One region of the Geobacillus sp. CX412 genome, then DNA from elsewhere that is predicted to be linked to it. Evidence: riboswitches for the same ligand, from Rfam matches in the RefSeq annotation. Region 1 holds a riboswitch; each other region holds the start of a gene.

Region 1 (9,559 bases):
TTTGCATTACAAACGGAAAACCAAGCAGCAAAACAACTTTATCAACAAGCAGCGCAACAAACACAAGCGATCGTTGATTTAGTCAACTCTCGCGTGCAAGAAATTCAAAACGAAGAGCCACAATATAAACAACAATAACACATGCTATTTTGCAGCGAGATCGAGTTTCCAAAGATGTTGAAAAAAGGTTGGTTATATACCAACCTTTTTTCGAACGAAATACATAAATGGATGGGTTGATGAGAATGAGAAAATGGTTGATGATGACGATTGTTATCGGCATATTAATGGGCGGCTGTGCGAATGAAAACAAAGTAAAGCAACAGTCGATGCAAGGATCTGATTTCATGGAAATAAATACAAATGGAGCGCAACAGGCTGCCATCAATCAGCAAGCGGCAGAACAAGCAGTTGCGCATCTTAAGGAAAGAGATGATATAAAAGATGTCGTTGCTGTAAACACAAGCAATAAACTGCTCGTTGCTTATCAAATAAAGCATATGCATCGATTTTATCGCAAACAAATCGAAAAAGAAATTGATCGTCAGTTAATACGTTTATTTCCAAATTATCAAATTGTTTCATCGAGTGATTTAAAAATTTTTTGGAAAACAGAAGAGCTGCGTGGCAAATTAGGAAATAAAAAATGGAATGAACGGAAAGTGGATCAACAAATAGAAAAGATCAAACAATTAAGCGAAGAGCTCACGTAAGGGGTGGCACCATGGCAAACGAGAAACGAAAAAAACTTACTCCCGTACAACAAGAATATCATTTATTTGAGAAAGAACGAGAAACGAAACGCCCTGTCTTGAAAAACTGTGTTCGCGCTTTCCTTATTGGCGGGCTAATTTGTACCATTGGGCAAGCGATATCGTATCTTTACATGTACTTTTTTGATTTTACGGAGCAAACGGTGGGAAATCCGACCGTAGCAACGATGGTATTTATTTCGATGATTTTAACCGGACTTGGAGTGTATGACCGGATTGCGCAATTTGCTGGGGCTGGCAGCGCTGTTCCTGTTACAGGCTTTGGGAATGCCGTTATTTCGGCAGCGATTGAGCATCGGACGGAAGGATTTGTGCTTGGGGTCGGCTCGAACATGTTTAAGCTGGCAGGGTCGGTTATTTTATTTGGTACGTTTTCCGCCTTTGTCGTTGCATTAGTGAAAACGATCGCAACGAAATGGGGTGGTTTATAATGCTAAAAGGGCATCGGACATGGGTATTTGAAAACAAACCGACTATTTTGTCAACGGCGGCTGTTGGAGGGCCGTTCGAAGCAAACGGCCGCATCGCCGACGATTTCGATCTGCTTCATGAAGATTTGTGGCTCGGTGAGGAATCGTATGAAAAGGCGCACAAAGTGCTGCTGGAAGAAGCGATGTTCAAAGCGATGGAAAAAGCGGGAATAGAAAAAGAGAAAGTGCAGTTTCTAATTGCCGGAGATCTTATTAACCAGATGACCCCGACTAGTTTTGCGGCAAGAACGATTGGCGCTCCATACTTAGGGGTGTTTGGCGCCTGCTCTACTTCGATGGAAGGATTGGCGTTAAGTGCTTTTATTGTGAATTACGGTGGGGCAGACTATATATTGACAGGTGCGTCAAGTCATAATGCGGCGGTAGAGAAGCAATTCCGTTATCCAACGGAATACGGTGGGCAAAAGCCGCCAACCGCCCAATGGACAGTCACCGGGGCAGGTGTAGCGCTTATCAGCTCTCACGGCGATGGACCGCGTGTTACATCAGCGACGATCGGCCGGGTCATTGATATGGGATTGAGCGATCCGTTCAATATGGGTGGAGCGATGGCACCTGCGGCAGTAGATACGATCGAAGCACATTTGCGCGATATGCAAATTGATGCCTCTTACTATGACTTGATCGTCACCGGGGATTTAGGAAAGATCGGACATGAAATATCGTTCGATTTATTGCGTCAACACGGAGTGAATGTAGAGGAAGATCGCTATCAAGACTGTGGATTGATTATTTACCGAGAAGGTCAGCCCGTATTAGCGGGAGCGAGCGGTGCTGGTTGTTCTGCCACTGTCGTATACGGGCATTTGTTAAACCGAATGAAACGAGGAGAGCTGAAAAGAATTCTCGTCGTTGCAACCGGCGCCCTTCTATCGCCGCTTTCGTTCCAGCAAAACGAAACGATTCCTTGCATTGCTCACGCGGTGGCGATTGAGTATGGAGGTGATGAATCATGATGTCGATGTTTTTTTGGGCGTTTGTTGTCGGTGGGCTTATTTGTGTTATTGGACAAATTTTGATGGATGTGTTCAAACTGACTCCTGCCCATACGTTGACATCGCTGGTTGTCGTTGGCGCCATTTTAGATGGTTTCGGTTTATATGAGCCGCTCATTGATTTTGCTGGCGCTGGTGCAACAATTCCGATTACCAGTTTTGGGAATTCGCTAGTTCATGGGGCGCTTCAAGAGGCGGACAGACATGGCATTATTGGAGTGCTGACGGGAATGTTTGAAGTCACAAGTTCTGGTATTTCGGCAGCAATTGTATTTGGATTTATCGGTGCACTATTATTCCGACCAAAAGGATAAGGAGGAAAAGCGATGACCGTTGCCTCGCAAGTAAAACAAAGTCTAGCGAGCTTAAAGAGCATTCATGCCGGACTGCAAGGGCTTGCTCTCATTTCACAAGATGAAGAGGCGCAGAGAACGTTCCATGAGGCGATGATGATGACAGAGGAAATTATTGCAGATATAAAAAAGCGTATCGGCAAGCTGGAATTGGAGGAGCCTCAATATCATGGAAAGTAAGGAGCATGATCGATGCCAGTATGGTTAGAAGTAGCAATTCGTTCGGTTTTTATTATAATTGGGTTGTTTATCATTACACGGATATTAGGAAAAAAACAATTAGCAAAACTTTCGTTTTTTGAGTATATCGTCGGCATTACCATTGGCGACATTGCGGGAACAATGTCAATGGATTTAAGTATTAGTCTGGAGGAAGGAATTACAAGTATTTTAATTTGGGCGTTATTCCCGGTAGCTACTTCCCGTCTTTCACTGCGAAATAAAAAATTCCGCAACTTCGTTGAAGGCAATTCGACGGTCTTTATTAAAAACGGCAAAGTGTTAGAAGATAATTTAAAACGGGAAAAATATACCGTCGATGAATTGCTCGAGCAGCTTCGCAAAAAAGATGTGTTTCGTGTGGCAGATGTGGAATTTGCGGTGCTTGAGCCGAACGGCGAGTTAAACGTGTTATTGAAACGGGAAAAACAGCCGTTAACCGTTGGGGACGTATTTCCAAACCCTCCGTCAGAAAAGGAGCCGCAAACAGTAATTATGGACGGCATGATTTTAGATGAGCCGCTTGCGACGATGGGGCTGAACCGCGGCTGGCTAAAACAGGAATTGGATAAACAAGGGGTGGCGATCGAGAATGTGTTTTTAGGCCAAGTAGACTCTTACGGTCAGCTGACGCTCGATTTGTATGACGATAAAATCCAAATTCCTGAGCCGCAAGAGAAAAAGCTGCTGCTAGCAGCGATCAAAAAAGTGCAGGCAGACTTTGAATTATTCGCTTTGCAAACAGAGTCAAAGGAAGCAAAAGAACTATATAAGACAAACGCTGAAAAAATGCAGAAACTATTGCAAAAAGTGGAGCCATTTTTACGAAACTAAAGGAGGCATATACTAAATGGAAAAAAAACGTATTCGGACGACAGACGAAGAAATTAAACTGGAATTAAAGAAAAACAGCCGTGCAAGCACCACCGATGAAGAAATATCGATTGAATTTATGTACAACGAAAACAATGTCACCCATCAGCCGAAAGATTATGAAGATATTGAGTATTAACAGACGTATTGGAAAGCAAAATTTTTCTAAGACGGCCATCGGCAATTAAAAAGCGTTTCTGTTCTTTGAACAAAAGCGCAAAATGCAAAGTAGGAAAAAGCCGCTAGGGAATATTCACCCGACAAGCGGCTTTTTTGCTTGCAAAAATTTATACGGTTAATGACTGCAAGAATTCTTTTACTTCTTCTGGTGTTTTCGCATTGGCGCTATGGAGATGAGCAATTTTTTCCCCATTTCGGAAGACGAGCAAACTTGGAATGCCCATCACTTGGTACTTTTCAGCAAGCTCTGGAAAATCGTCGCGATTAATTTCGAACCAATCGTATTGCGAATATTCGTTAACGATATCATCGATAAACATGTTCATTCTTGTGCAATCTGGGCACCATGTTGTATAAAACTTTACAATTACCGGTTTTTCCCCCGAAATGACCTCTTGGAATTGTTCTGTCGTTTGGAGCTCTTTCAATAGAATTTCCCCCTTGAATGAAGTAGTGTCCGCTTATACTTTATCACATTTTTGTGGAAAAAAAGAATTTATATGCTTTGGCACATTGTCCCCTAAATTGCATAAACAAATGGTAAGGAAGGAGGGGATAGGATGAGCCGCGAGTTGGAAAAAGCGCTGGAAACGTGGGCGAATTCTAAAAAAGAGGGACATGAGCAGTTTATTAAGTTGTTTGAACAGTGGGGAAGAGACTTCGATAAAAAAATACAGGAAATCGAGAAGCTAAATAATCAATTTTTAAAAGGCGTCCAAGGAAACTTGGATTATATGAACAAGTGGTTTTCGAAAAAAGAAAACCAGTTTTCGAAGCTGTTTCGGATATTTGGGGAATAGATTTCCATATACGCCTATACCAGTTGCAAGCATGATGAATACGATAAAGTAACAAAGCGTAAGGAGGTGCACCATTATGGGCTTTGGATGCTGCGGTTTCGGAGGATACGGAGGCTTCGGCTATGGAGGCTTTGGCTATGGCGGTTTCGGCCATGGCAGTAGCTTTGTGTTGATTGTTGTGTTGTTCATTTTGTTAATTATTGTCGGTGCTGCGTTTGTATACTAATGTCATGTAATGGGTGCGGGCTGTTCTATTCGACGGGCAGCTCGTACTTTTTCTTTCTGATGTATGCACTTATTGGTTTTCAATTCATACGATATAAGAGGAAAAGGAGGATTTGGTAAATGGATAATCAGTTTTTTAAAAATATCGAAAAGAAAACAGGTGTAAATATGAAAGACGTATTCGAATTAGCCAATTCTTTGCAAAATGCCAATTTTAAAGACGAAAAAACAGTGCGTCACGTCATCAAACGCGTCGCGCAAATCGCCAATCGGAAAGTGCCAAAAGAGCTAGAAGACCAAATCGTCAAAACGATCATTCAAAACGGAAAACAGCTTGATTTTAGTACGATTGCTAACATGTTGAATAACAAAAAGTAAGCAAAAGGGAGTCTTCGGAATCGAAGCTCCCTTTTGTTCTTTATATTCCTTAGGAAAAAATGAATATTGGCAACTAAAGCGAATCAATTACAAAAAGACGGTCTTGAAAATCTATAATATAAATAGTAAACAAAGGAAATAAAATATGCGCAAAGGAATAGACGTTACAATGATTGCTTTCATTCCGAATGAAGCGTGCTGTTGTAGGGCATGGACAATATACAGAAGATATAAAGAAACTAGTGCAGCAAAATATGATATGGCGTGAAAATGATTGACTAAGTCACGAACGGCTTATGTATGAATTGGAAATGAAATTGTATTTTCTCTTGGCTGTTATACGTACAGCATAACCGCTTATGTAACAACAGTGTACGCAACTATTCTTTATGGATTGCAGAAAATGAGCAGAGACCGTACCATCGTTTGATACGGTCTTAAAGCGATTTTACCATCGTTACATGAGGGATTCCAGCATCCATAAACACATCGGAAACGGTTTGATATCCAAGTTTTTGATAAAATGGCTCCGCATGTGTTTGCGCGTTCAGTTTTACTTTTGGGACACCTTGTTTTTTTGCAAACTGCTCAATCGCTTCCATAATCAGCTTTCCTGCCCCACTGCCGCGATATTGCGGCAAAACGCAAATTCGTTCGATCTTGCCTAGACCGTTATCGATCGTGCGAAACCTGCCGGCACCAATCGGTTTTTCCCCATCGTACAAAACAAAATGCATCGCTTCTTGCTCAAATTCATCAATTTCTTCTTCTTCCGGAACATGCTGCTCTTCGATAAATACGATTCGTCGAACAAGCAAGGCATCGTTGTATAAAGATGTATCATTTTTTGTTCCGATTGCTACGTTCATATTACTCTTGTTCCTTTCCTCCAACAAGAAATGTTTCATATACTGTCCATGAGCCGTTTTCCAGTTGGTATAGAAGGTGGAAGCGGTCAACCGTTTCTTCAAAATGAACTTTTTGCATCCGTAATTGTCCGTATACATCAGCATATTCAGCGTTTGGCAAATCACGGCCGATGGTAATATGAGGGACAAATACGTATTCTGACTTATCAGCAAGGATTCCGCTGTGAAGCCGCTCATGGAGACGCTCGAGTGTTTCGTTCGGTTCCACTTTTAAATAAATAACATTGCTTGTTGGATAAAATGAGCTAAACTTTGTTACTTTTAACGGAATGACATCTGTTTCAGCGGCGATTTTGCGCAGTTCCTTCACAATTTCTTTAATTTTCTGGTCGTCAGCTTCGAAAGGCTCTTTTAAGGTTAAATGCGGCGGAATGAGGGCGTAATGGCTGTCGTAACGCTTTCTATAGGAATTGGCAAAATCTTGTATTCGCTTCGAAGGAAATAAAGCAATACCATATTCATAAAAACCCCTCCTTATGATAAGTAGTACTTAATTATAACAAAATTCCGAAGAGCATAGTAGTGTTTACAAAGAAAGGATATGCGCGATTGCACGCGGAACATCAGGCTGCCAATATGTCCATGCATGACCGCCATCAAATTCGTTGTATTCATACAAAAATCCTTTTTGAATAAACGCTTCACGCGCCTTTCGATTTGGAGTGATAAAATCGCGCACATTTCCGTCCGTCGTTTTCACTGCTGTTTCGTTTGTGCCCACCGAATGGTAAATTTGCAATAATGATGGTTCTGTAAATTGTAAAATTTGTTCGATGATTCCTTCATCGATATATGGCGACTGCATCGCAATTTTTCCAAATGTATGCGGATACAATAATCCTGCCATTAGTGATACAGTGCCGCCAAGGGAATCGCCGATGAGCGCGCGTCCTTTTCCGATTTGGTACGTAGGAAACGTTTGATCTAAAAACGGAACGAGCTCATGTGCTAAAAAACGCAAATAACGGCTGTTTTTCTTTCCGTTTGGATGATATTTCTCATAGCGGTCCTTAACATCGCGATATGGAATTCCGATGACAATGGTGCGGTCAATCTCGCCGTTTTCCATCAGTTGTTCAATAACGCTTTTTATTTTCCCGTACATAAAATAATCTTTCCCATCCTGAGCGATAAGAAGAGAATACTTATGAAGCAGGGAAAACGAACTTGGCAAATAGGCAAGCAGCGTTATTTCCTCATCCATCTCATCGCTATAAATAGTGTAATCATGCATTGTCCCTTTTGTAATGCCATGATGGATCCTCCAACAAAAACAGATTCACCTGTTATTGTACCATATTTTTGTAAAAACATGTTAACAAACACAGCAGATTATGATGAATATTTACATAAAAAAGCGCCGGAGTTTTTCCAACGTATAAAAACAACGTGTCAATTTGAAAAATTTAAAAAATTTCTTGCAAACTTACGATAAATGAGGTACATTTTTTAGTAATCAGAAAAAATGAATAGTGAAGGATGCATTCTTATCAAGAGAAGTGGAGGGAACTGGCCCTATGAAGCTTCAGCAACCAGCCAAACGTTTGGCCAGGTGCTAAATCCAGCGAATTGAATTTTTTCAATTCGGCAGATAAGAAGAAGCACTGATCGACGTATGGAAAAGTCTTCTTCTTAGAAGACTTTTTTTATTTTATAGAAGAGGGAGAGATACAGATGGAGAAAATGGAAACGTTATTGGCGCAAATCGGAAACCGCAGTGACACGGTCACAGGAACGGTCAATCCGCCCGTCTATTTTTCGACCGCGTACCGTCATGAAGGAATCGGGAAGTCTACCGGATTTGACTACATTCGTACCGGCAATCCGACTCGGAAAATCGTCGAGGAAGCGATCGCAAAGCTAGAAGGAGGAGACCAAGGCTACGCGTTCAGCTCGGGCATGGCGGCCATTCAGACGGTTCTTGCGTTATTTGAAAGCGGGGATGAATTTCTCGTTTCCTCCGATTTATATGGAGGTACATATCGTTTATTTGAACGCGGCTGGCGAAAATACGGCTTGTCTTTTCATTATGTAGATTTTCGCGACATACGATTAGTAGAGAACTACATCACTGAAAAAACAAAAGCGATTTTTTAGAAACACCGACGAACCCGTTAATGCAGGAAACGGACATTACTGAAGTGGCAAAATTTGCGAAAAAACATGGACTGCTTCTCATTGTCGACAACACGTTTTACACACCAGTTTTTCAGCGTCCGATCGAGCAAGGAGCCGATATCGTCATCCATAGTGCGACAAAATATTTAGGCGGCCATAACGATGTGTTGGCAGGTCTCGTCGTTGCGAAGGGGGAGGAACTTTGCAAGCGGCTTGCGGAATATCAGAACGCAATTGGCGCTGTGCTTTCACCGTTTGATTCATGGCTGCTTATTCGCGGCATGAAGACGCTGGCGCTTCGGATGCGGCAGCACGAAGAAAACGCGAAGCGAATCAGTGAATTTTTAGCGGCGCATGAAGATATTACTGATGTATTATACCCGGGAAGAGGCGGCATGTTATCGTTTCGTTTGCGCGAAGAAAAATGGGTCAACCGCTTTTTGCAAAGTTTACGATTAATTACATTCGCCGAAAGTTTAGGAGGAGTCGAAAGTTTTATTACGTATCCAGCAACGCAAACCCATGCCGATATTCCAGAAGAAATCCGCATCGCCAACGGTGTCTGTAACCGGCTGCTTCGTTTCTCTGTCGGCATCGAGCATGTCGAAGATTTAATTTCTGACTTATCGAAAGCGTTAAAAAGTATGAAAGAGGTGTAGGGAGATGGAACAACACATATCTTTTCAAACGAAACTGCTCCATAATAAATGGAAAATGGATCCTCAAACGGGAGCGGTCAGTGTGCCGATTCAGCACGCTTCCACGTTCCATCAATTTGATTTTGATACATTCGGCAAATATGATTATAGCCGCTCAGGCAATCCGACGCGCGAAGCGTTGGAAGAGACGATTGCGGCGTTAGAAGGCGGGGTGCGCGGTTTCGCCTTCTCATCCGGAATGGCGGCGATTTCCACCGCTTTTCTCCTCTTGTCCAAAGGCGATCATGTGCTTGTGACGGAAGACGTTTACGGCGGTACGTACCGAATGATTACCGAGGTATTGAGCCGCTTTGGTATTGAATATACGTTCGTTGATATGACCGATTTGCATGAAGTAGCTTCCCATATTCGCCCGAATACAAAAGTCATTTACGTTGAAACCCCATCGAATCCGCTTTTAAAAGTGACCGATATTCGCGGGATTGTGAAGCTTGCAAAGGCAAATGGCTGTTTAACGTTTTTAGATAATACGTTTATGACTCCCGCTCTGCAGCGTCCGCTCGATC
Region 2 (10,739 bases), 1.2 Mb from region 1:
GCCAATGATCGCTCCAGGGCCGCTTCCGATAAAAAATAAAAGGCCGCTTTGATAATCAACCATTTTTTCTTTCATATAGGATAATGTTGATGATAGTCCGTTAAAAATAATGACGACGAGCGAAGTGCCGACAGCCGCTTGCGGGGTGACATGCGGCAACCAATGTGTAGCGCCTAAAAACAGCAAAGATGGCACGATGATCACTCCGCCGCCTAAACCGACTAAACTTCCAATCGTTCCCGCTAAAAAGCCGACAATGACTAGCAGCACATACTCCATATTCTCATCTCCAATAACTAAAATAAATCAAGCTGGCGCGGCGCTAAATCCGTATATTCAATGCCAAGCAAACGGATCAATTGCTTCGCATTATCCGCAGCATCCCCGCCGGAATTGTTGTTAAACAATACGTAAATATCCTTTGTCTTCGTTTTTAATGTTTTAATATGCGCCACCCATTCGCGCAATTCGTCTTCCCGATACCGATATAAATATCTTACGGCCCGCCAATTTTCTCCGCTTGTCGCTTTATTCCACCCATATACATTACGCCCATGCAAACGAATGAGCGTTTTTTCTGCATTTGTAGGATATAACACGGTCGGAATGGAACCTTCCCCAGCTTGCGGCTCATCGCAAATGCTATGAATCCATCCTTCTTCTGTCATAAACTGTAATGTTTTCGCATAAAAGCGGGGGGAAAACCATGAACGATGGCGAAACTCAAGCGCTACCGGAACTTCTTTCATTTGCGCCTTACACCAACGCAAATACATTACATGCTCACGGCGGCAATCAAACCATGGCGGAAATTGAAACAACACCATCGCTAGCTTTCCTGACTGGATAAACGGCTCAATCGAGTCTAAAAAAGCAGCAAACATCTCTTCCTTGCTCGAATACGGAATCGGGCCCCGCTCATGTCCCGTCATTCCTTGGTACGCTTTCACGACAAAGCGGAACGAATTCGGTGTTTCATGAATCCATTTCTCGACATTTTGGCGCGGCTGAATCGCATAAAAATACGAATCCACTTCTACAGTGGGAAAATGTGCGGCGTATTCTTGCAGCTTATCTTTCGCTGCAAGACCAGGAGGATATAAGCTATCGTGATCTCCCCAACCTGTTAATCCGATATAAATCATACGTATCACCTAGCTTCATCAGGCTATGAATAATGTTTAATTTATTCAAACATAACTCATCGCACATTTGCCACAATGGATGCATTCGTTTGATGTAATGCTGTTCCACTCTGGTCACAAGCAATGATTTCCCCTCCTTTCATAAGAATGAAATAACAGGATAATATAACATATTTTCATCATAAGCTTATTGTCAAGACCGATTATTTTTTGCTTTAACACTTACATTTATTTTAACTATATCACAATGGCAAAAAATTTGAGAACAATAGAGGTATGTACAACCAAAAATGTGAAAACCATCCATTCACCATAGGCAAATGGATGGTTTTTAAAAAACGATCAACCGATCGAGCCTTCCATCTCGAATTTGATAAGCCGGTTCATTTCCACCGCATATTCCATTGGAAGCTCTCTTGTAAATGGCTCGATAAAGCCCATGACAATCATTTCTGTCGCTTCTTGTTCAGAGATACCGCGGCTCATCAGATAGAACAATTGCTCCTCGGATACTTTTGACACTTTCGCTTCATGCTCGAGCGAAATGTTGTCATTTAAAATTTCATTATACGGGATCGTATCGGATGAAGATTGGTTATCCATAATGAGCGTATCGCATTCAATATTCGAACGCGATCCTGACGCTTTGCGGCCAAAGTGAACGATACCGCGATAAGTCACTTTTCCGCCTTGTTTAGAAATCGACTTCGATACGATGGTCGATGATGTGTTTGGCGCAAGATGAATCATTTTTGCACCAGCGTCTTGATGCTGTCCTTTTCCGGCAAGCGCAATCGATAATGTCAAGCCGCGTGCACCTTCTCCTTTTAAAACAACTGCTGGATATTTCATCGTTAATTTGGAACCAATGTTTCCGTCGATCCATTCCATCGTTGCGTTTTCTTCACAAACCGCGCGTTTCGTTACAAGGTTAAACACGTTGTTCGACCAGTTTTGAATGGTCGTATAACGGCAGTACGCATCTTTTTTGACGATAATTTCAACAACGGCACTATGAAGCGAAGCAGTTGTATAAATTGGCGCGGTACATCCTTCTACGTAATGAACGTGCGCCCCTTCATCAACAATAATTAACGTGCGTTCAAATTGTCCCATGTTTTCCGAGTTAATGCGGAAATATGCCTGCAACGGCGTTTCTACTTTCACGCCTTTTGGCACATAGATGAACGAACCGCCCGACCACACCGCCGAGTTTAACGCAGCAAATTTATTGTCCGTAGGCGGCACAACTTTTGCAAAATACTCACGGAAAAGGTCTTCGTTTTCTTTCAACGCAGAATCCGTATCTTTAAAGATAACACCAAGTTTCTCCAAATCTTCTTTCATATTATGGTAAACAACTTCTGATTCGTACTGTGCCGATACTCCTGCTAAATATTTTTGTTCCGCCTCAGGAATTCCGAGCTTATCAAATGTCGCTTTAATTTCTTCCGGTACTTCATCCCAAGAACGGCCCGATTTTTCCGTCGGTTTTACGTAGTACGTAATTTCATCAAAATCTAAACTCGATAAATCGCCACCCCATTGTGGCATTGGTTTGCTGTAGAAAATATCTAACGCTTTTAAACGGAATTCAAGCATCCATTGCGGCTCATTTTTCATGCGGGAAATTTCTTCGACCACTTCCCGTGTCAACCCGCGTTTTGCGCGGAATACCGATACGTCTTTATCGACGAAACCATACTTATATTCGCCGATTTCTGGCGCTTTTTTCGCCATGCGGTTTCACCCTCCTTTTTTCTTCTTGCCATTAATGACGCTGGTGTAACCCTTTTTCCATTGCTTTCCATGCCAATGTCGCACATTTAATACGGGCCGGAAACTTCGAAACGCCTTGAAGTGCCACAATATCACCTAAATCAACAGAGTCATCATGTTCTTTCCCCTGCATCATATCGGAAAATATATTGGCTAGCTTCAACGCTTCTTCCACCGTTTTTCCTTTGATCGCCTGCGTCATCATCGAGGCTGATGACATCGAAATGGAGCAGCCTTCTCCCTCAAACTTCACATCCACAATTTTCCCGTCTTCGACTTTCATCGTTAGATGAATACGGTCACCACAAGTCGGATTATTCATATCAATATCTACACTGTTTTCCTCTAAAACACCACGATTTCTTGGATTTTTATAATGATCCATAATCACTTGTCGATAAAGCTGATCTAAAGGATTATTAGAAGACATGACCAAAATACTCCTTTGTTTTCTGTAATGCGACTACGAGTTGATCGATTTCTTCCTTTGTATTATAGAGGTAAAAACTTGCACGCGCTGTAGCTGTTACGTTTAACCATTTCATTAACGGTTGGGCGCAATGGTGACCGGCGCGGACGGCGATCCCTTCCGCGTCAAGGACGGTTGCCACATCATGCGGATGAACTCCTTCTATGTTAAACGTCACTAATCCTCCGCGATGTTTTGGACCATAAATCGTGATCCCTTCTATCGCGGACAACTGTTCTAAAGCGTACTGGGCAAGTTCCTGCTCATGTGCAGCGATATTATCTAATCCGATTTCTTCAAGGAAGTCGATTGCCGCTCCTAAACCGATGGCTCCCGCAATAATTGGAGTACCGCCCTCGAATTTCCACGGAAGCTCTTTCCATGTCGATTCGTACAGGCCGACGAAATCAATCATTTCGCCGCCAAACTCTACCGGTTCCATCTTCTCTAATAATTCCCTTTTACCATATAATACGCCAATTCCTGTCGGACCGCACATTTTATGCCCAGAAAACGCCAAAAAATCACAATCTAGATCTTGAACATCGATTTTCATATGAGGAGCGCTCTGCGCGGCGTCCACTACGATGACAGCGCCATGTTTGTGGGCGATTTTTGCAATTTCTTTTACTGGGTTAATCGTTCCTAAAACGTTGGAAACATGTACAATAGCGACAATTTTTGTATTGGATGTGACCGTCGCTTCTACATCTTTTAGGTCGATCGTTCCATCTGGCTGAAGCGGAATATACTTTAATGTGGCTCCCGTATGTTTAGCGACTTGCTGCCATGGAATAATATTGCTATGGTGCTCCATGTACGTGATGACAATTTCATCGCCTTCTTGTAAATTAGCGCGGCCATAGCTCGCTGCAACCATATTTAACGCCGTTGTCGTTCCTCTTGTAAAAATGATTTCTTGTGTGGACTTCGCATTAATAAACCGTCGTACCTTTTCACGTGCTCCTTCATATGCGTCCGTCGCTTTCGTACCAAGCGTATGCACGCCGCGATGGACATTTGAATTGTACTGGCGATAATAGTGATCAATCGCTTCAATGACGGGAAGAGGTTTCTGTGATGTCGCAGCGTTGTCAAGATATATAAGCGGCTTCCCGTTTACTTCTTGGTCCAAAATCGGAAACAGCTGCCGAACCTCTTTCGTATTCATGACTGCACTTTCCTTTCGATTACTTCAATAAGTTGTTTTTTCACACTTTCAATCGGAATAGCCTCTACAACAGGAGCTAAAAATCCATGAATGATAAGACGTTCTGCCTCATGTTTCGGAATACCGCGGCTCATTAAATAATATAGCTGCGTAGGATCAACGCGGCCGACCGATGCAGCATGTCCTGCCATTACATCGTCTTCGTCAATTAATAAAATAGGGTTCGCATCTCCACGCGCTTTTTCGCTTAGCATTAGAACACGCGATTCTTGCTGCGCGTTCGATTTGGAAGCACCATGTTCAATTTTTCCAATTCCATTAAAAATCGAAGTCGCGCTGTCTCTCACAACACCGTGTTTTAAAATGTAGCCTTCCGTATGTTTACCATAATGAACAACGCTTGTCGTAAAGTTTTGTACTTGCTCTCCTCGACCGACAACGACCGTTTTCGTATCGCCGAAAGAACCGTCACCTATTAAGCGGGTAATGTTTTCAGAAACTGTATCTCCATTGTTCATTAAACCGAGCGCCCACTCAATGCGGCCATCACGGGCAGCGATACCGCGGCGGTTTACATAGGTTGTAATACCTTTTGCCAAGTTATCCACCGCAGCAAAAAACACACGGGCATTCGTGTTGGCAAACACTTCGGCGACAATATTGACAACTGCTTTGCTAGTTTCTTTTACGGAAATATAGTTTTCCACATAAACAACCCGGCTATTATCTTCCGCTACAACGATGACATGATTAAATAATGCGATATCATCATTTTCTTGAATATAAACAGCTTGAAGCGGAACATCCACTACAACATTTTTCGGCACATATACGAACACACCGCCGTTAAGTAGCGCAGCATGCAACGCCGTTAAACGATGCTCGTCAATTTTCACGCCATCTTTCATCAAATATTTTTGCAACAAATCCCCATGCTCACGTGCTGCTGTGAAAATATCAGTGAAAATGACGCCTTTTGCTTTCAACTCATCCGATAGAGATAAATATGCTGGTGTATGATCGCGTTGGACATATAAGTTTTTCGTTCCCTCTCCTGCTTCAATAAGCGCCTTTACTGCTTCAGGCAATTCATCTAATGAAGCAAACGGCGCGCTTTCCACTACATGATTAGCAAATTGTGTGAAATTCCATTTGTCAATTTTTGTTTTATCCGGCTTTGGCAGCGGCAACTCTTCTGCTTTAGCAAGAGCTTGTAAGCGAAGCTGTAAAAGCCAGTCCGGTTCGCCGCGTCCGCTGGAAAATGAGCGCACATATTGTTGGTCGAATGGTATTTTTGTTCCTGTCGTCATAATATAATACTCCTCCTAACGCTTACGCTTCTTGCTCAACCGTTTCATCTTCAATGCCAAGTTCTTTTTTAATCCAATCGTATCCTTCCGCTTCAAGACGTTGTGCCAACTCCGGACCACCGGATTTTACGATACGCCCTTGCATCATGACATGCACATAATCCGGTGTGATGTAGTTTAGTAAACGCTGATAGTGCGTAATGATCAAACAGCCGAATTCGCTGCTGCGCATTTCATTAATTCCTTTTGAAACAATTTTTAATGCATCAATATCAAGACCGGAGTCGATCTCGTCCAAAATCGCGATTTTCGGTTCAAGCATCATTAATTGAAGAATTTCGTTGCGTTTTTTCTCTCCGCCGGAGAATCCTTCATTTAGATAGCGATGCGCCATATCTGGATTCATTTCGAGAAATTCCATTTTTTCGTCAAGTTTGCGGATAAATTTCATTAAAGAAATTTCATTTCCTTCGCCAAGACGAGCGTTAATGGCGGCACGAAGAAAATCCGCATTCGTTATGCCGCTAATTTCGCTTGGATATTGCATCGCCAAAAATAAACCGGCGCGTGCACGTTCATCCACTTCCATCTCCAACACGTTTTGCCCGTCTAATGTAATGCTTCCTTTTGTTACTTCATATTTTGGATGTCCCATAATCGCCGACGATAACGTTGATTTTCCCGTTCCGTTCGGACCCATAATCGCGTGAATTTCTCCGCCTTTTACTTCTAAATTCACACCTTTTAAAATTTCTTTTCCTTCAACGGATACGTGAAGATCTTTAATTGTTAACACTGCCATGAAGAATACCTCCAATTTTCACTAAAAATTGTGTATATCATTGACTTGCTTGTCTTTCCATTCTCATTTTATTCTCATTACAATCTTATAACAAATGAAAAGTATTAGCAACCTTTTGAAGAGAATATCACTATGTTCATAGTGAAAAATATTTTGATCAAGATTGTTTTATAAAAATAACGGAAGCGGACCGCTTCCGTTATTTTATTGCGCTGCTGGAATGACAGCACCTTTATATTTTTCTTTAATAAAGTCTTGAATTTCTTTCGACTGTAACACTTCGACAAGCGTTTTAATTTCTTTGCGGTTTTCATCGCCTTTGCGTACAGCGATAATATTGACATATGGGTTATCTTTCGGCGACTCAACAGCAATTGGATCCTTCGCAGGATCTAATCCCGCGTCAAGCGCATAGTTGGCGTTGATGAGCACAGCATCGCCTTCGCCGTTTTTATAAATTTGTGGCAGCAATCCTGCTTCCACATCTGCTTCAAATTTTAAATGTTTTGGATTTTCCACAATGTCTTTGACCGTAGCTTTTGTTTTATCGATACCTTCTTTTAATTTAATTAACCCTTTTTCTTGCAGCATCGATAAAATGCGACCATGGTCTGCAACCGAGTTGCTCATGATGATCGTCGCACCGTCTGGCAATTCTTCGAGGCTTTTATATTTTTTCGAGTAAAGACCGATTGGCTCAATATGAATGCCGCCAGCGTTGACAAAGTCATATCCGTGTTCTTTTTTCTGTGCTTCTAAATACGGAATATGTTGGAAATAATTGGCATCAATTTCTTTATCTGCTAACGCTTTGTTTGGTAAAACATAATCTTGGAATTTAACAATTTTTAAGTCAATGCCTTTTTCTTTTAAAATCGGTTGTGCTTTTTCTAAAATTTCCGCATGTGGAACATTGGAAGCTCCAACCACTAATTTTGTTAATTTCCCTTCTTTTTTGCCACCATCAGCGTTGTTATTGCCTCCACATGCTGCCAAAGCCAACACAAGAACGACGGCAAATAATGCACTAATCCATTTTTTCATATTGATCTTCCCCCTTTTATCGTTTATCTATTTTGGAAGTGACAAAGTCACCGATAAACTGAATGACAAAGACAATCACCAAAACTAGAACGGTGGCGACAAACGTCACATCATTATGGCTGCGCTGAAATCCTTCAAGATACGCTAAGTTGCCAAGGCCGCCGGCGCCAACGACCCCTGCCATCGCTGTATATCCAACTAAAGCAATTGCAGTGACGGTAATTCCAGATACAAGAGCAGGCAATGACTCTGGGAGAAGCACTTTCCAAATAATCGTGGCCGTTGTCGCTCCCATCGCTTTGGCCGCTTCGATGACACCTTTATCAATTTCGCGAAGCGCAATTTCCACCATTCTCGCGTAAAATGGCGCCGCTCCAATAATGAGTGCTGGCAATGCCGCATTTGCGCCAAGAATCGTTCCGACAACGAATTTTGTAAACGGGATTAACAAAATAATTAATATGATAAATGGGATGGAACGAAAAATGTTAACGATAGCGGCGATGATCATATTCGCCAGGCGGTTTTCCCATAAGTTGCCCTTTGACGTTAAAAATAAAAGCAGTCCAAGAATCGTTCCTAATATAAATGTTGCAACGACAGAAATTCCTGTCATATAAAGCGTTTCAACGGTCGCTGCCCAAATCATATCCCACTCTACATTTGGTAAGAGGTTAGCGAGCATCCGTAATCACCTCCACCGCCACTTGCTGCTTTCGAATATAATCGATCGCGCGGGCCACTTCCTCTTTCTCTCCATCCATATGAACAAACAGCACACCGTAAGCGCCTTGGTGGGTTTGCGAAATTTTTCCTTGAAGAATATTCGCATCAACTTGAAATTGGCGAACAACGTTAGCAATCAGCGGCTGTTCCGTAACCTCTCCAACAAACGTCAATTGAAAAACCGTTCCTTTTGGATATTTATCGAGTAAATGCGCAATCGTTTCTTTCGTTTCCTCCGGTTCGATGACCTGCTGTACAAACCGTTTCGTAATCTCTTGTTTTGGCCGCCGGAACACTTGCAGCACTTCGCCTTGTTCGACAATTTTTCCGTTTTCCATCACTGCGACGCGGTTGCAAATTTTACGAATCACGTGCATTTCATGGGTAATTAATACAATTGTCAATCCTAAACGCTTATTAATATCCACCAAAAGTTCCAAAATGGAATCGGTTGTCTGCGGGTCTAGCGCGGATGTCGCCTCATCGCACAATAACACTTTTGGATTGTTCGCCAAAGCGCGCGCGATGCCGACGCGCTGCTTTTGCCCGCCGCTAAGCTGTGACGGATAGGCGTTTTCTCTTCCTTGCAAACCTACAAGCTGAATCAACTCGTCTACTCGTTTTTTCCGCTGTTCTTTCGGTACACCGGCAATTTCTAATGGAAACGCAATGTTTTCGCGAACCGTTCTTGACCATAATAAATTAAAATGCTGAAAAATCATTCCGATTTCCTGACGGGCCTTTCGCAATTCCTTTCCTTTAATATTAGCAATATCCCGTCCAGCGACAATGACTTTCCCTTTGGTCGGTTTTTCCAATCCGTTAAGGAGACGGATTAACGAACTTTTTCCCGCCCCGCTATATCCGATGATTCCGAAAATTTCGCCTTCTTTAATTTGCAAAGAGACATTATCCACTGCTGTTACAGATCCATTGGCCGCTTCATATATTTTTGTCACGTTTTCTAATGTAATCATGCACATTTCCACCTTCCCTCATGTAAAAGACGGCTCGCCGCAAAAAGAAAGCCTTTCTGCTCAAGAGAACAGAAAGGCAATGATTACCGTTCTGTCTCTTATCTCTCAAAGCAGACGCTTTGTGTGAATTGGCACCATTTCAGCGAGTACGCTGACGGTTGCCGGGCTTCATTGGGCACATCCCTCCACCTCTCTTGATAAGAGCACAAAAAACACTTTATTCAATTAAAATCTCTCAATAATTACGAATGTGATTTTATCACTATATGTCGAATAGTGTCAATGGAAATGTTATGGTCATTATGGAAAATGGCATGATTATCATTTCTTGTGATTATGAGACGGAAACATCAGATGTAATTCCGGTAGCAGCCGCAATTGCCTGTTCTAAATCTTCGATTAAGTCATCGATATTTTCGATGCCGACAGATAGACGAACTAAATCTTCTGTCACTCCAGATGATTTTAGTTCTTCTTCGTTTAGCTGTTGATGTGTGGTGCTTGCAGGATGGATAATTAAACTTTTCGCATCGCCAACGTTGGCAACATGCGACCATAATTTTACACTGTTGATCAATTTCGCTCCTGCCTCTCTGCCGCCTTTTACGCCAAATACAACGATGGAACCCGCTCCTTTTGGCAAATATTTTTTCGCTAGTTCTTTTGCTGGATGACTGTCATGTTCTGGATAAAGCACCCACTCTATTGCTGGATGACGATCTAAATACTCGACGATTTTTCTTGTATTCGCAATATGTTCTTTCATACGTACATGCAATGTTTCAAGACCAAGCTGAATTTGAAAGGCATTAAATGGGCTAATCGCTGGACCTAAATCGCGAAGCAGCTGCACGCGAGCTTTGACAATGTATGCAGCAGGTCCAAACGCCTCAGCATACACAAGGTTGTGATAGCTTGGATCAGGAGTAATAAATCCTGGAAACTTTGGCGAATTCCAGTCAAAATTACCACCATCAACAATGATGCCGCCTAAGGTCGTCCCATTCCCAACAAGCCATTTTGTGGCGGAATGGATCACGATATTCGCCCCATGTTCAATTGGTCTGCACAAATAAGGAGTGGCGAATGTGTTGTCGATAATGAGCGGAATTCCCGCTTCACGAGCGATTTGCGCCACCGCCTCAATATCTAATATGTGCAAACTAGGGTTGCCAATCGTTTCGGCGAAAATTGCTTTCGTTTTTGGTGTAATCGCTGCTCGGAAATTTTCCGGATTAGACGGATCGACAAAGTGGGTTTTAATTCCGTATTTCGGCAATGTATTGACGAACAAATTATATGTACCGCCATATAAC
Region 3 (10,739 bases), 1.3 Mb from region 1:
TTTTCGCAAGGCGGCGGAGTTCTTTTTGTTTCTTTACTTTTTCATCCGATAAATATAAACCAAGAAGTCCTCGATGAATGAGGCGATGAAACTCCCCATGCGGCAATTGATTCACATGGCGGTCCGCCTCTTCGATAAAATGGCAAAGCCGCTCTAACAAAACGGACTGATCGGGATAATAAAAACAAAAATTTAAATCTCCTCCTAAACGATCTTCTTCTTGATCAATAAAATAATCAAGCAAAATATGCAGCCCTTGAATATAAGGAAAATAACCGTTGCGTATTTGTTTTGCCATTTCCTCATGAAATGTTTCTGTAAACGCATAGGCAACTAAGCAAAAAATGCCCAGCGTAGAACCGGAACAAGCAGAAAACTCATACCATTCCATTGGTGGAAGCTGATCTTTATATTGTTTAAACCATTTCTCAAGACGCGGTACTCGCTCGTCTACATGCACATGTTTATGTACTTGTAAATCACAATAATATCCAGCTAATTCATGCAAAAACGGAACAATTTTATCGTAATGTGTCACTTTCTTTAAAACACTTTGACATGTTCGTACAAGGTCATGCAAATAGCCACCGTCATCTTGTTCTTGACGATGGCGGTAATAATTCGAAACTTCGGCATCAATCGATAACGCGTCAGGCATCGATTCATGAAGGGCTCGAAAATCAAGCGGATCTAATGAAGTGCTTCGATCACATAAATTATCAAGATAATCGCTGATCGTTTGATAAGCGACAATAAAACGAATACACTCTTCCATTTCCTTCCCTGCTAATAACGATAAAATGGAGCCTCCTTCACAGTGAAACGTTTTTGTTTCAATACTTGCCAACGCTTGTTTTCGAAGTTCCGGGTCTGGAATATTTTGTGCTCTTTGTTTCCAATAGGCTAATTCGCGATGCACTACCGGAAAGACATCGCGATAGACTTTTTTCATAAGAGTGATCGGATGTGTCGGGATTTTCAACAGGCTCACCTCAGATATGTTTACATTGTCTAGCGATATAGTCGGCATTGTGTATCTAAAAACGATTTTGCATATAAGAAAACATCTTCCCGCTCCGGTTCATTAAAAATTTCATGATATAATTTGTTCCATTCTTTATACATTTTTTCCGATATCGGCAAACGGTCAAACCATTCTTTTACAGCTGTTTTATCGACAATTTTATCGTCCCCGCCTTGCATGAGCAGCAATGGGATATCAGGGAATTTCTGAATACGGCGAGAAGCCAATTCCATCGCCTTTACTAATTCACGATACCAGCGGACAGATACTTTCGTCACATAAAGCTCATCATGTTTATCCGTCTCATGTACTTCTTTATTTCTTGTTGCCAGTTCGACAGACAATCCTGACTCGATCAAAAGGGATGGCGCGATATAATTTAATACTCTTGATAACATATCAAGCCCTTTCGATGGGTACGATACAAGTCCTAAACATGGCGAAGATAAAATAACCCCTTGTACAGAAGGGCGTTTTTCTTGCAATGTACGGATAACAACAAGCCCTCCCATGCTATGTCCAAGAAGGAATACCGGTACATGAAATTGTTTGGCTTCCGTGATCCAATCGGCCACCTCATTAATATATTCATCAAACGATTGGATATGTCCACGTTTTCTTCTCGTTGTCCGCCCTTGTCCAGGCAAATCTCCTGCTACAACATGATAACCGCTTTTCACCCACTGCTCGATCAACCATTGATAGCGCCCGTGGTGCTCCGCGGCTCCGTGGACAATCACAACCGTTCCTTTTCCTTCATTTGCCTCCCATTTCCACATCGTCAATCTCCTCCGTTTACGAATCGTGCCACTATCTGTACAATAATAAATAATACTGAACCATTTTATAAAATGAAAGGAAAGAAGCGTATGATTTATCCGTACAAAGGAAAGTCTCCAAAGATCGCTGAATCTGCCTTCATTGCCGATTATGTCACCATTACCGGTGATGTGGTTATCGGGGAAGAAACAAGCATTTGGTTTAATACTGTTATTCGCGGAGATGTCGCTCCAACGATTATCGGCAATCGCGTCAATATCCAAGATAACTCAATTTTACATCAAAGTCCAAACAATCCGCTTATCATTGAAGATGGTGTAACCGTCGGCCATCAAGTCATTTTACATAGCGCCATCATCCGAAAAAACGCTTTAATCGGCATGGGCTCGATTATTCTCGATGGTGCGGAAATTGGCGAAGGAGCGTTTATCGGTGCCGGAAGCCTTGTCCCACAAGGAAAAAAAATTCCGCCGCACACGCTCGCATTTGGCCGTCCCGCTAAAGTCATTCGTGAATTAACTGACGAAGATGTCCGCGAGATGGAGCGAATTCGCCGCGAGTATGTGGAGAAAGGGCAATATTATAAATCGCTGCAGCAAGATAAATGATAATAGGAAACGCCGAGCAGACCGGTTAACATTACGTCGTTGTTATTATGGGATATGACCAAGATGATATTTATTTCACCGGTCCGCTGACTGATGAAATAAAAAAGCATCCAAAGTCGATTTTTTAAGATGTTGGGAGGCAAATAGGAAGACAGGCATCACCCTATCAGCTTGATTAGATAAGCTGGGAATGCCTGTCTTTTTTATATAGGTGAAAAAAATCATACTTTTTTTCAATATAGACTTGATGCCAAATCATAAATACTAGCACCGTCCAAATTTTGCGGCTATGATCCGCTTTATTGGCACAATGCTCTTCTAACAAGCGATATAACACATCTTTATGGAATAAATGATCGGTTTCACTTTCCTTGATGATTGTTTTTGCCCAATCATGCATTTCATTTTTAAGCCAATGGCGAATCGGCACTGGGAAGCCAAGCTTTTTGCGGTGAAGAACATGATCGGGAACAATGCCTTCTGCCGCTTTGCGCAAAATGTATTTCGTCGTATTATTAGCCGTTTTCATTTCCGGCGGAATTTTTGCCGCCACTTCAAAGACGGCCTTGTCTAAAAATGGGACGCGCAATTCCAACGAATGGGCCATCGTCATTTTGTCGGCCTTTAACAAAATATCTCCGCGCAACCATGTGTGAATATCAATATATTGCATCCGATTCATCGGTGGATAATGGGTTGTCTCTTCATAAAACGGACGAGTAATCTTCGTATATTCCAACCCATGTTTGTAAGATTTCAACAAACCTTGCTTTTCTTCTTCACTATACATTTTCGCATTTCCAATGTAACGTTCTTCCATCGGAGTTAATCCGCGTTCGATAAAGCTTTTTCCTTTGACACCTTCTGGAAGCATATGGGCAATGACGCGCAATGCGGATTTTACCGGGTTAGGGATCCGTTCAAACACTTTTAATGACTGTGGTTCGCAATAAATATTGTACCCTCCAAATAACTCATCTGCTCCCTCTCCAGAAAGAACAACCGTTACATGCTTTCTCGCTTCACGGGCGACGAAATAAAGCGGAACAGCTGCTGGATCGGCAAGCGGATCATCCATATGCCACATAATTTTCGGCAATTCTTCCATGTACTCTTCTGGTGAAATGACGTAGCTAATGTTTTCGACACCTAATTTTTCCGCTGTTTCTTCCGCAACAGTAATTTCGCTAAACCCTTCCCATTCAAAACCAACCGAAAAAGTTTTGATGTTCGGATGAAACTGCTTCGCAATCGAAGCAATCAGCGAAGAATCGATTCCGCCCGATAAAAATGAACCAACCGGCACATCACTGCGCATATGTACGCGTACAGAATCGAATAAAACATTGCGAATTTCTTTCACAAATTCGTCTTCCGATTTCCATACAGGCTGGAACCGCGCTTTCCAATAGCGGTGTACCGTTAATTTTTCACCGACTTTCTTTTTGATATAGTGGCCCGGCTCCAATTTTTTAATCCCAACGGACATGGTCATTGGCTCAGGCACATATTGGAATGTTAAATAGTGCTGCAGTGCATTATAATCAAGAACGTCGTTTTCCATTGCATGCAAAATGCTTTTCTTTTCCGATGCAAAAAACGTACGACCCGCTTCTTCTAAGTAGAAAAACGGCTTAATGCCGAATGGGTCGCGCGCGGCAAAAATCGTTTTTTCTTCTTTATCCCAAATGACAAACGCAAACATGCCGCGAAGCTTTTCTACCGCTTTTTCTTTTTCAGCGCTGTAAAGAGCGATAATGACTTCCGTATCCGAGTTGGTTGCAAATTCATATCCTTTTTCCACTAATTCATCCCGCAGCTCAAGGTAATTGTAAATTTCGCCATTAAAAATAATCCAATACCGCTCATTTTCGTAAGAAAGCGGCTGATGACCTGCTTCTAAATCAATGATGCTTAAGCGGCGGAACCCGAAATGGACATATTCATCAAAATAGTATCCATGATCGTCCGGACCACGATGTGTAATCATATCATTCATCTCTTCGAACGTTTTCTGCCATTGTTCGTCTGGCATTTTCGGCTCATCATGAACGCATCCGATAAACCCACACATGTTTTGTTTCACCTGTTCCTTTTATATTTACCCTATTGGTTATACCATACATAATAGGAATATAGCATTTCGTTTACTCTTTTGAAACAAATTGTTGCCAATCTTTTCTGCAGAGCAGTCGAAGCAGATGCTTTTTCGTTGCGTTTGCCCTTGATTTTGCCAAAAAAAGAGAGCTACATAACGTAACTCCCTTTTCTGTTTGTTATTGCTTTGCTAACGCAAGAGCTTGCTCTTTCAATGTTTCCGCTTTATCAGTGCGCTCCCATGGAAGATCGATGTCCGTGCGTCCGAAATGGCCATAAGCCGCTGTTTGTTTATAAATTGGGCGGCGCAAATCTAACATTTTAATAATGCCAGCAGGACGAAGATCAAAATTGTTGCGCACCACTTCAATTAAAATATCTTCGGATACTTTTCCGGTCCCGAATGTATCAATGGAAATGGAAACTGGTCTTGCAACACCGATCGCATATGCCAACTGCACTTCACATTTATCCGCAAGTCCTGAAGCAACAATGTTTTTCGCTACATAACGCGCTGCATAGGCTGCGGAGCGGTCTACTTTTGTCGGATCTTTACCAGAAAACGCACCGCCGCCATGGCGAGCATAACCGCCATATGTGTCAACGATAATTTTCCGTCCTGTTAAGCCAGCATCGCCTTGAGGTCCGCCGATGACGAAACGGCCTGTCGGGTTAATAAAATATTTTGTGTTTTCATCGATCAGTTCTGCTGGTACAATCGGCTTAATGACATGTTCTTTAATATCGCGCTCAATTTGTTCTTGTGTAATTTCCGGATGATGTTGCGCTGATACAACGATCGTATCGATACGCACTGGTTTTCCATTTTCATCGTATTCTACTGTTACTTGTGTTTTACCATCTGGACGCAAATATGGCAAAATGGCTTCTTTCCGCACTTCTGACAAACGGCGTGCCAAACGATGCGCTAACGAAATCGGAAGCGGCATTAATTCTTTCGTTTCATTGCAAGCAAATCCAAACATTAACCCTTGGTCTCCAGCACCGATCGCTTCAATTTCCTCGTCAGTCATCTGACCTTCGCGGGCTTCTAACGCCTTATCGACTCCCATTGCGATATCTGGAGACTGTTCGTCAATCGATGTCAATACAGCACAAGTATCGGCATCAAAACCATATTTCGCACGAGTATAGCCAATTTCGCGAACCGTATCGCGGACGATTTTCGGGATATCTACATATGTTGATGTCGTAATTTCTCCACTTACGAGCACAAGCCCTGTTGTAACGCTCGTTTCGCATGCGACGCGAGCATTCGGATCCTTCTCTAAAATGGCATCTAAAATGGCATCGGAAATTTGGTCACAAATTTTGTCAGGATGACCTTCCGTTACAGATTCCGAAGTAAATAAACGTCTTTTTTTTGACATTCGTCAGTTTCCTCCTCTTTTCATAATCGAACGTCTAAATATTGTATTCTTGCAAACTGCAGATGATACGGTACTCATTCCCTTTTATTATAGCTTTTATATATCTTGACACATAGACATATAAAAAAACCTTTCCTGTAATTTTGAGGAAAGGTCATTGCAATCATATTGCTCCTTTCACTCTTATCGCTCAAGGACGTTGCCTTGCCACAGGTTAGCACCATTTCACACATTTCCAGTTGTGACGGTTGCTGGGTTTCATCGGGCCTGTCCCTCCACCGGCTCGGGATAAGAGTATCCGTTCAATGAGTTATCATATCGTAATTAAATAAAGAAAGTCAACAAAATTAGACAATTTTTTTATGAACAAAAATGAGAAAAATAAAAGAAAAGAAATTGTCACAAATAGTATGGACTAATAATAAAAATGTGTTATACTATTTTAAGGAGACCATTTCAATAAAAAGGAAGGTTTTGTACATGGGAGTCGCTAATATGACAAGTAAACTTACCACATTATTACAACAGCCAAATGTGTTTCATAATTTATCGGTAGCACAGCTTGTAGAAAAAGTGTTGCAACGAAATGAAGGTCGGTTGACAGCTACCGGAGCAGTTGCGGTAACGACAGGAAAATATACAGGTCGCTCTCCAAAAGATAAATACATTGTAGAAGAAGCTTCGACGAAATCAAAAATCGATTGGGGGACGACGAACCAGCCGATTTCTGAAGAAGTTTTCGAAAACTTATACAATAAGGTAATTGACTATTTAATGAAAAAAGATGAAATATTTGTTTTTAAAGGATTTGCCGGCGCTGATCCCAAATACCGCTTACCTATCCAAGTCATTAATGAATTTGCGTGGCAAAATTTATTTGCACATCAACTATTTATTCGCCCAACAGCGGAAGAACTGCAAACACACAAAGCGGAATTCACCGTTATTTGCGCACCAAACTTTAAAGCAGATCCTGCCGTTGATGGAACAAGATCGGAAACATTTATCATTATTTCTTTTGAACGGCGGATCGTGTTAATCGGTGGCACAGAATATGCTGGCGAAATGAAAAAATCGATTTTCACTGTGATGAATTATCTGCTCCCAGAACAAGGAATTTTATCGATGCATTGTTCGGCAAACGTCGGTAAAGAAGGGGATGTCGCATTATTCTTTGGTCTATCCGGCACGGGAAAAACGACGCTTTCCGCCGATCCAAACCGCCGTCTTATTGGTGATGACGAACACGGCTGGTCCAACCGCGGCATCTTTAATATCGAAGGCGGTTGCTATGCAAAATGCATCAATTTATCACGGGAAAAAGAACCGCAAATTTTTGATGCGATCGGATTCGGTGCGGTGCTCGAAAACGTTATTATCGATGAGCATACAAGACTGCCTAATTATGATGACGCTACGTTAACGGAAAATACCCGCGCTGCTTACCCTATTCAAGCGATTAGCAATATCGTTGATCCGAGCATCGCTGGTCATCCGTCGACGATTATTTTCTTAACGGCAGACGCATTCGGAGTATTGCCGCCGATTAGCAAGCTAACGCGCGAACAAGCGATGTATCATTTCTTAAGCGGCTATACGAGCAAGCTGGCGGGTACAGAACGCGGCATCACTTCTCCGCAAGCGACATTCTCTACTTGCTTTGGAGCTCCGTTTTTACCGCTTCCAGCTGTGCAATATGCGGAAATGCTCGGTAAAAAAATCGTTGAACATAACGTGCGAGTGTTCCTCGTTAACACAGGATGGACAGGTGGAGAATACGGAGTCGGCAGCCGCATAAAGCTTGCCTATACCCGTGCAATGGTGCAAGCAGCTGTCGAAGGAGAACTCGACAATGTCGAAACAGTGAAGGACCCTATTTTCGGTTTAGAAATTCCGATTCATATTCCTGGTGTACCAGATGAAGTGCTGCAGCCAAAAAATACATGGGCCGATAAGCAAGCATATGAACAAAAAGCAAAAGAACTTGCCACAAAATTCCGGGAAAACTTCCAAAAGTTTAAACATATCGCTCCGGAAATCGAAGCGCTGGGCGGTCCAATCGTATAACTTCCAAGGAGGGAATCATTCCCTCCTTTTTTAATTTATCGAATGCAACGAAATCAGCTCATACGTTACAATCGTCCGATTGTTGGCAAGTTCCAGCTTTTTTACCACTGCTTGGCCGCTCGCTTCGCTTTGCAACGTTCTTCTCACTTCAAGCGGAATATCGATCGGATAAATACGATACCCTTCCTTTTCTAGAATAAATAGATTGTCTTTCACTCTCTTTTCCTTGCCTTTTGTCACAATGAGTGTTTGAAATTCCAGCGGCATGCCCATTGAAACACACCCCTTTTCTTTTTATCGTATCATACATTTGGTTGTCGTTTCATCCATTCCGTTAACCGACGAACTGTTTCGCGGTTATCTTTCGGTGGAAAGTAATGAGTAAAGTTTGGAAAATACCATGCCGTCACTTGTTTATTTGCCTCTTTTAGGCTTTTTTCAAGGCGATACGCGTGTTCAATCGAAACGTTTCGATCTTTCTCTCCATGAATGATTAACACAGGGCTTGAATCTTTTCGATCTCATACAATGGGGTTCGCCACCGGTAGCGCTCTGGATATTTCGTTGGCGTTCCGCCTATTACCCGTTTCATCATTCTCCGCAAATCTTCTCGCTCCCAATATGTCAATGCAATATCAGATACTCCGCCCCAGACGACGATGGAACAAACCGCAGGCTCCAAAATCGCTGTATGAAGCGCCATCGCTCCGCCGCGAGAAAAGCCAAATACGTGAATGCGTTTTGTATTCACCCAGGGATGCTGCTGCAAAAGGCGGAAACTTGCGAGGGCGTCATACCGATCTTCCCCCACAAAATCTTCATTTCCTTCTCCCCCTTGATTTCCTCGATAAAATGGCGCCATGACAACAAATCCGTACGAAGCAAACTGTGTAATGCGAGATAGGCGCACTTGCCCGACGTTTTTAATTCCGCCGCGCAAGTATAAAAAACCATCGTATATTCCAGGTGTTTTCGGCTGGGCCAAAAAACCTTTAATTTTCAGCCCTTGACATAAATACGTGACGAGAAATACATCCACATGCGGGTTGGGGAAGGAAATCTATATTGATCCACGATATATCCGTCCATCTCCATATATTTCTTCCTTTCCATTAGGCATTCACACATTTTTGTCTTGCGCATACGATAAGGTGAAGTAAGTTTCATTTCACCTTTCCAAGGAGGTTCCCTGCATGAAAAAGATTGCTATGATATCGCTTTTTCTCTTCCTTCTTATTATTCCGCTAGCTGCTTGCAACAAGCAAACGAAGGAAGAAATAAAGACAGTACGTGTTGCGGAAGTAACTCGTTCGATTTTCTATGCCCCGCAATATGTTGCCCTATCGAAAGGATTTTTTAAAAACGAAGGATTAAAGGTCGAACTCACCACAACATGGGGCGGCGATAAAACGATGACAACTCTTCTTTCGGGAGGAGCCGATATCGCCCTCGTCGGTTCAGAAACATCCATTTATGTCTACAGCCAAGGAACAAATGATCCAGTCATTAACTTCGCGCAGTTGACGCAAACGGACGGAACTTTTCTTGTCTCCCGCAATAAAATTGAAAACTTTACTTGGGACCAACTTAAAGGTAGCACATTTCTTGGCCAGCGCAAAGGCGGTATGCCGCAAATGGTCGGAGAGTTTGTCTTGAAAAAGCATGGCATCGATCCACATAAAGATTTAAAGCTAATTCAAAACGTCGATTTTGCTAATATCGCGAACGCATTTGCCAGCGGTACAGGTGATTTCGTCCAACTATTTGAACCAACAGCAAGCATTTTCGAACAGGAAGGCAAAGGGTATATTGTCGCATCATTTGGCACGGAATCCGGCCACGTCCCGTATACGACTTTTATGGCAAAACAAAGCTTTATTAAAAACAACAAAGATACGATCGAAAAATTCACACGCGCACTTTATAAAGCCGAGCAATGGGTGGAAACACATAGCGCAGCAGAAGTGGCAAAAGCAATTCAGCCTTACTTTAAAGATACGGATATTCAAATTATCGAAAAAGTCGTCGATCGTTATAAAAGCCAAGGGACATATGCGACAAATCCGGTTCTTGACAAAGAAGAATGGAATAATTTGCAAAACATTATGGACGAAGCGGGTGAATTGCCAAAACGCATCGATCATGAAACACTTGTCGATAATTCATTCGCGGAAAAAGTGATGTCCAAATAACGAAAGCGGGTGAAAATATGAGTTTTTTAGCCGTTGACCGCGTTTCCCACACATATTTTACGGAAAAAACAGCCGTTATCGCCCTTGAAAATATATCGTTTACAGTAGAGAAAGGGGAATTTGTCTCCTTTCTCGGCCCTAGCGGCTGTGGCAAAACAACGTTGCTTTCGATTATCGCCGCATTAATCCAGCCGACAGAAGGAGCGGTTTTCGTCGAAGGAAAAGAATTGGACCGCGCTCATCCAACAGCTGGATACATGTTGCAGCAAGACTATTTATTTCCTTGGAAAACGATTGAGGAAAACATTTTGCTTGGCTTAAAAATCATGGGAACATTGACGGAAGAAACAAAAAAACGGGCGCTGGATTTGCTTGCCTACATCGGTTTAAAAGGGGTCGAAACACATTATCCAAATCAGCTCTCAGGCGGTATGCGTCAGCGCGTCGCACTCGTAAGAACTCTTGCGACAGACCCAAAAATGTTACTTTTGGATGAACCGTTTTCCGCTCTCGATCACCAAACGAAATTAAAACTGGAAGAGTTAGTGTGGCAAACACTAAAGGATTACGGAAAAACTGC

What was found. A riboswitch is a leader RNA that binds a small molecule or an ion and turns the genes downstream of it on or off. The one in region 1 is predicted to bind S-adenosylmethionine.
Region 2: another riboswitch for S-adenosylmethionine. It lies ahead of NXM86_RS02260 (methionine ABC transporter ATP-binding protein); the one in region 1 lies ahead of NXM86_RS13860 (methionine biosynthesis PLP-dependent protein).
Region 3: another riboswitch for S-adenosylmethionine. It lies ahead of metK (methionine adenosyltransferase); the one in region 1 lies ahead of NXM86_RS13860 (methionine biosynthesis PLP-dependent protein).

What each region holds. Positions count from the first base shown of each region.
Region 1 covers NZ_CP103461.1:2,656,272-2,665,830, reverse strand. The annotation lists gene NXM86_RS13935 (DUF1657 domain-containing protein) at 1-138, shown strand, start outside; gene NXM86_RS13930 (YhcN/YlaJ family sporulation lipoprotein) at 246-713, shown strand; gene spoVAC (stage V sporulation protein AC) at 725-1,204, shown strand; gene spoVAD (stage V sporulation protein AD) at 1,204-2,220, shown strand; gene spoVAE (stage V sporulation protein AE) at 2,217-2,573, shown strand; gene NXM86_RS13910 (DUF1657 domain-containing protein) at 2,586-2,792, shown strand; gene NXM86_RS13905 (DUF421 domain-containing protein) at 2,805-3,665, shown strand; gene NXM86_RS13900 (hypothetical protein) at 3,682-3,843, shown strand; gene NXM86_RS13895 (thioredoxin family protein) at 3,992-4,312, opposite strand; gene NXM86_RS13890 (hypothetical protein) at 4,445-4,684, shown strand; gene NXM86_RS13885 (YjcZ family sporulation protein) at 4,761-4,910, shown strand; gene spoVIF (sporulation-specific transcription regulator SpoVIF) at 5,030-5,287, shown strand; gene NXM86_RS13875 (GNAT family N-acetyltransferase) at 5,725-6,156, opposite strand; gene NXM86_RS13870 (YjcG family protein) at 6,158-6,694, opposite strand; gene NXM86_RS13865 (GTNG_0744 family esterase) at 6,743-7,450, opposite strand; SAM riboswitch class I at 7,701-7,814, shown strand; partial or broken gene NXM86_RS13860 (methionine biosynthesis PLP-dependent protein) at 7,891-8,993, shown strand; gene metC (cystathionine beta-lyase) at 8,998-9,559, shown strand, end outside.
Region 2 covers NZ_CP103461.1:454,935-465,673, reverse strand. The annotation lists gene NXM86_RS02305 (sulfite exporter TauE/SafE family protein) at 1-279, opposite strand, end outside; gene NXM86_RS02300 (DUF72 domain-containing protein) at 297-1,145, opposite strand; gene sufB (Fe-S cluster assembly protein SufB) at 1,488-2,885, opposite strand; gene sufU (Fe-S cluster assembly sulfur transfer protein SufU) at 2,917-3,354, opposite strand; gene NXM86_RS02285 (cysteine desulfurase) at 3,344-4,564, opposite strand; gene sufD (Fe-S cluster assembly protein SufD) at 4,561-5,874, opposite strand; gene sufC (Fe-S cluster assembly ATPase SufC) at 5,897-6,676, opposite strand; gene NXM86_RS02270 (MetQ/NlpA family ABC transporter substrate-binding protein) at 6,881-7,720, opposite strand; gene NXM86_RS02265 (methionine ABC transporter permease) at 7,737-8,405, opposite strand; gene NXM86_RS02260 (methionine ABC transporter ATP-binding protein) at 8,395-9,423, opposite strand; SAM riboswitch class I at 9,519-9,627, opposite strand; gene NXM86_RS02255 (O-acetylhomoserine aminocarboxypropyltransferase/cysteine synthase family protein) at 9,758-10,739, opposite strand, start outside.
Region 3 covers NZ_CP103461.1:560,794-571,532, reverse strand. The annotation lists gene tbcS (tetraprenyl-beta-curcumene synthase) at 1-982, opposite strand, end outside; gene NXM86_RS02975 (alpha/beta hydrolase) at 1,012-1,803, opposite strand; gene NXM86_RS02970 (gamma carbonic anhydrase) at 1,894-2,412, shown strand; gene asnB (asparagine synthase (glutamine-hydrolyzing)) at 2,588-4,486, opposite strand; gene metK (methionine adenosyltransferase) at 4,689-5,900, opposite strand; SAM riboswitch class I at 6,081-6,195, opposite strand; gene pckA (phosphoenolpyruvate carboxykinase (ATP)) at 6,381-7,967, shown strand; gene NXM86_RS02950 (DUF2584 domain-containing protein) at 7,998-8,240, opposite strand; partial or broken gene NXM86_RS02945 (alpha/beta hydrolase family protein) at 8,270-9,056, opposite strand; gene NXM86_RS02940 (ABC transporter substrate-binding protein) at 9,161-10,159, shown strand; gene NXM86_RS02935 (ABC transporter ATP-binding protein) at 10,177-10,739, shown strand, end outside.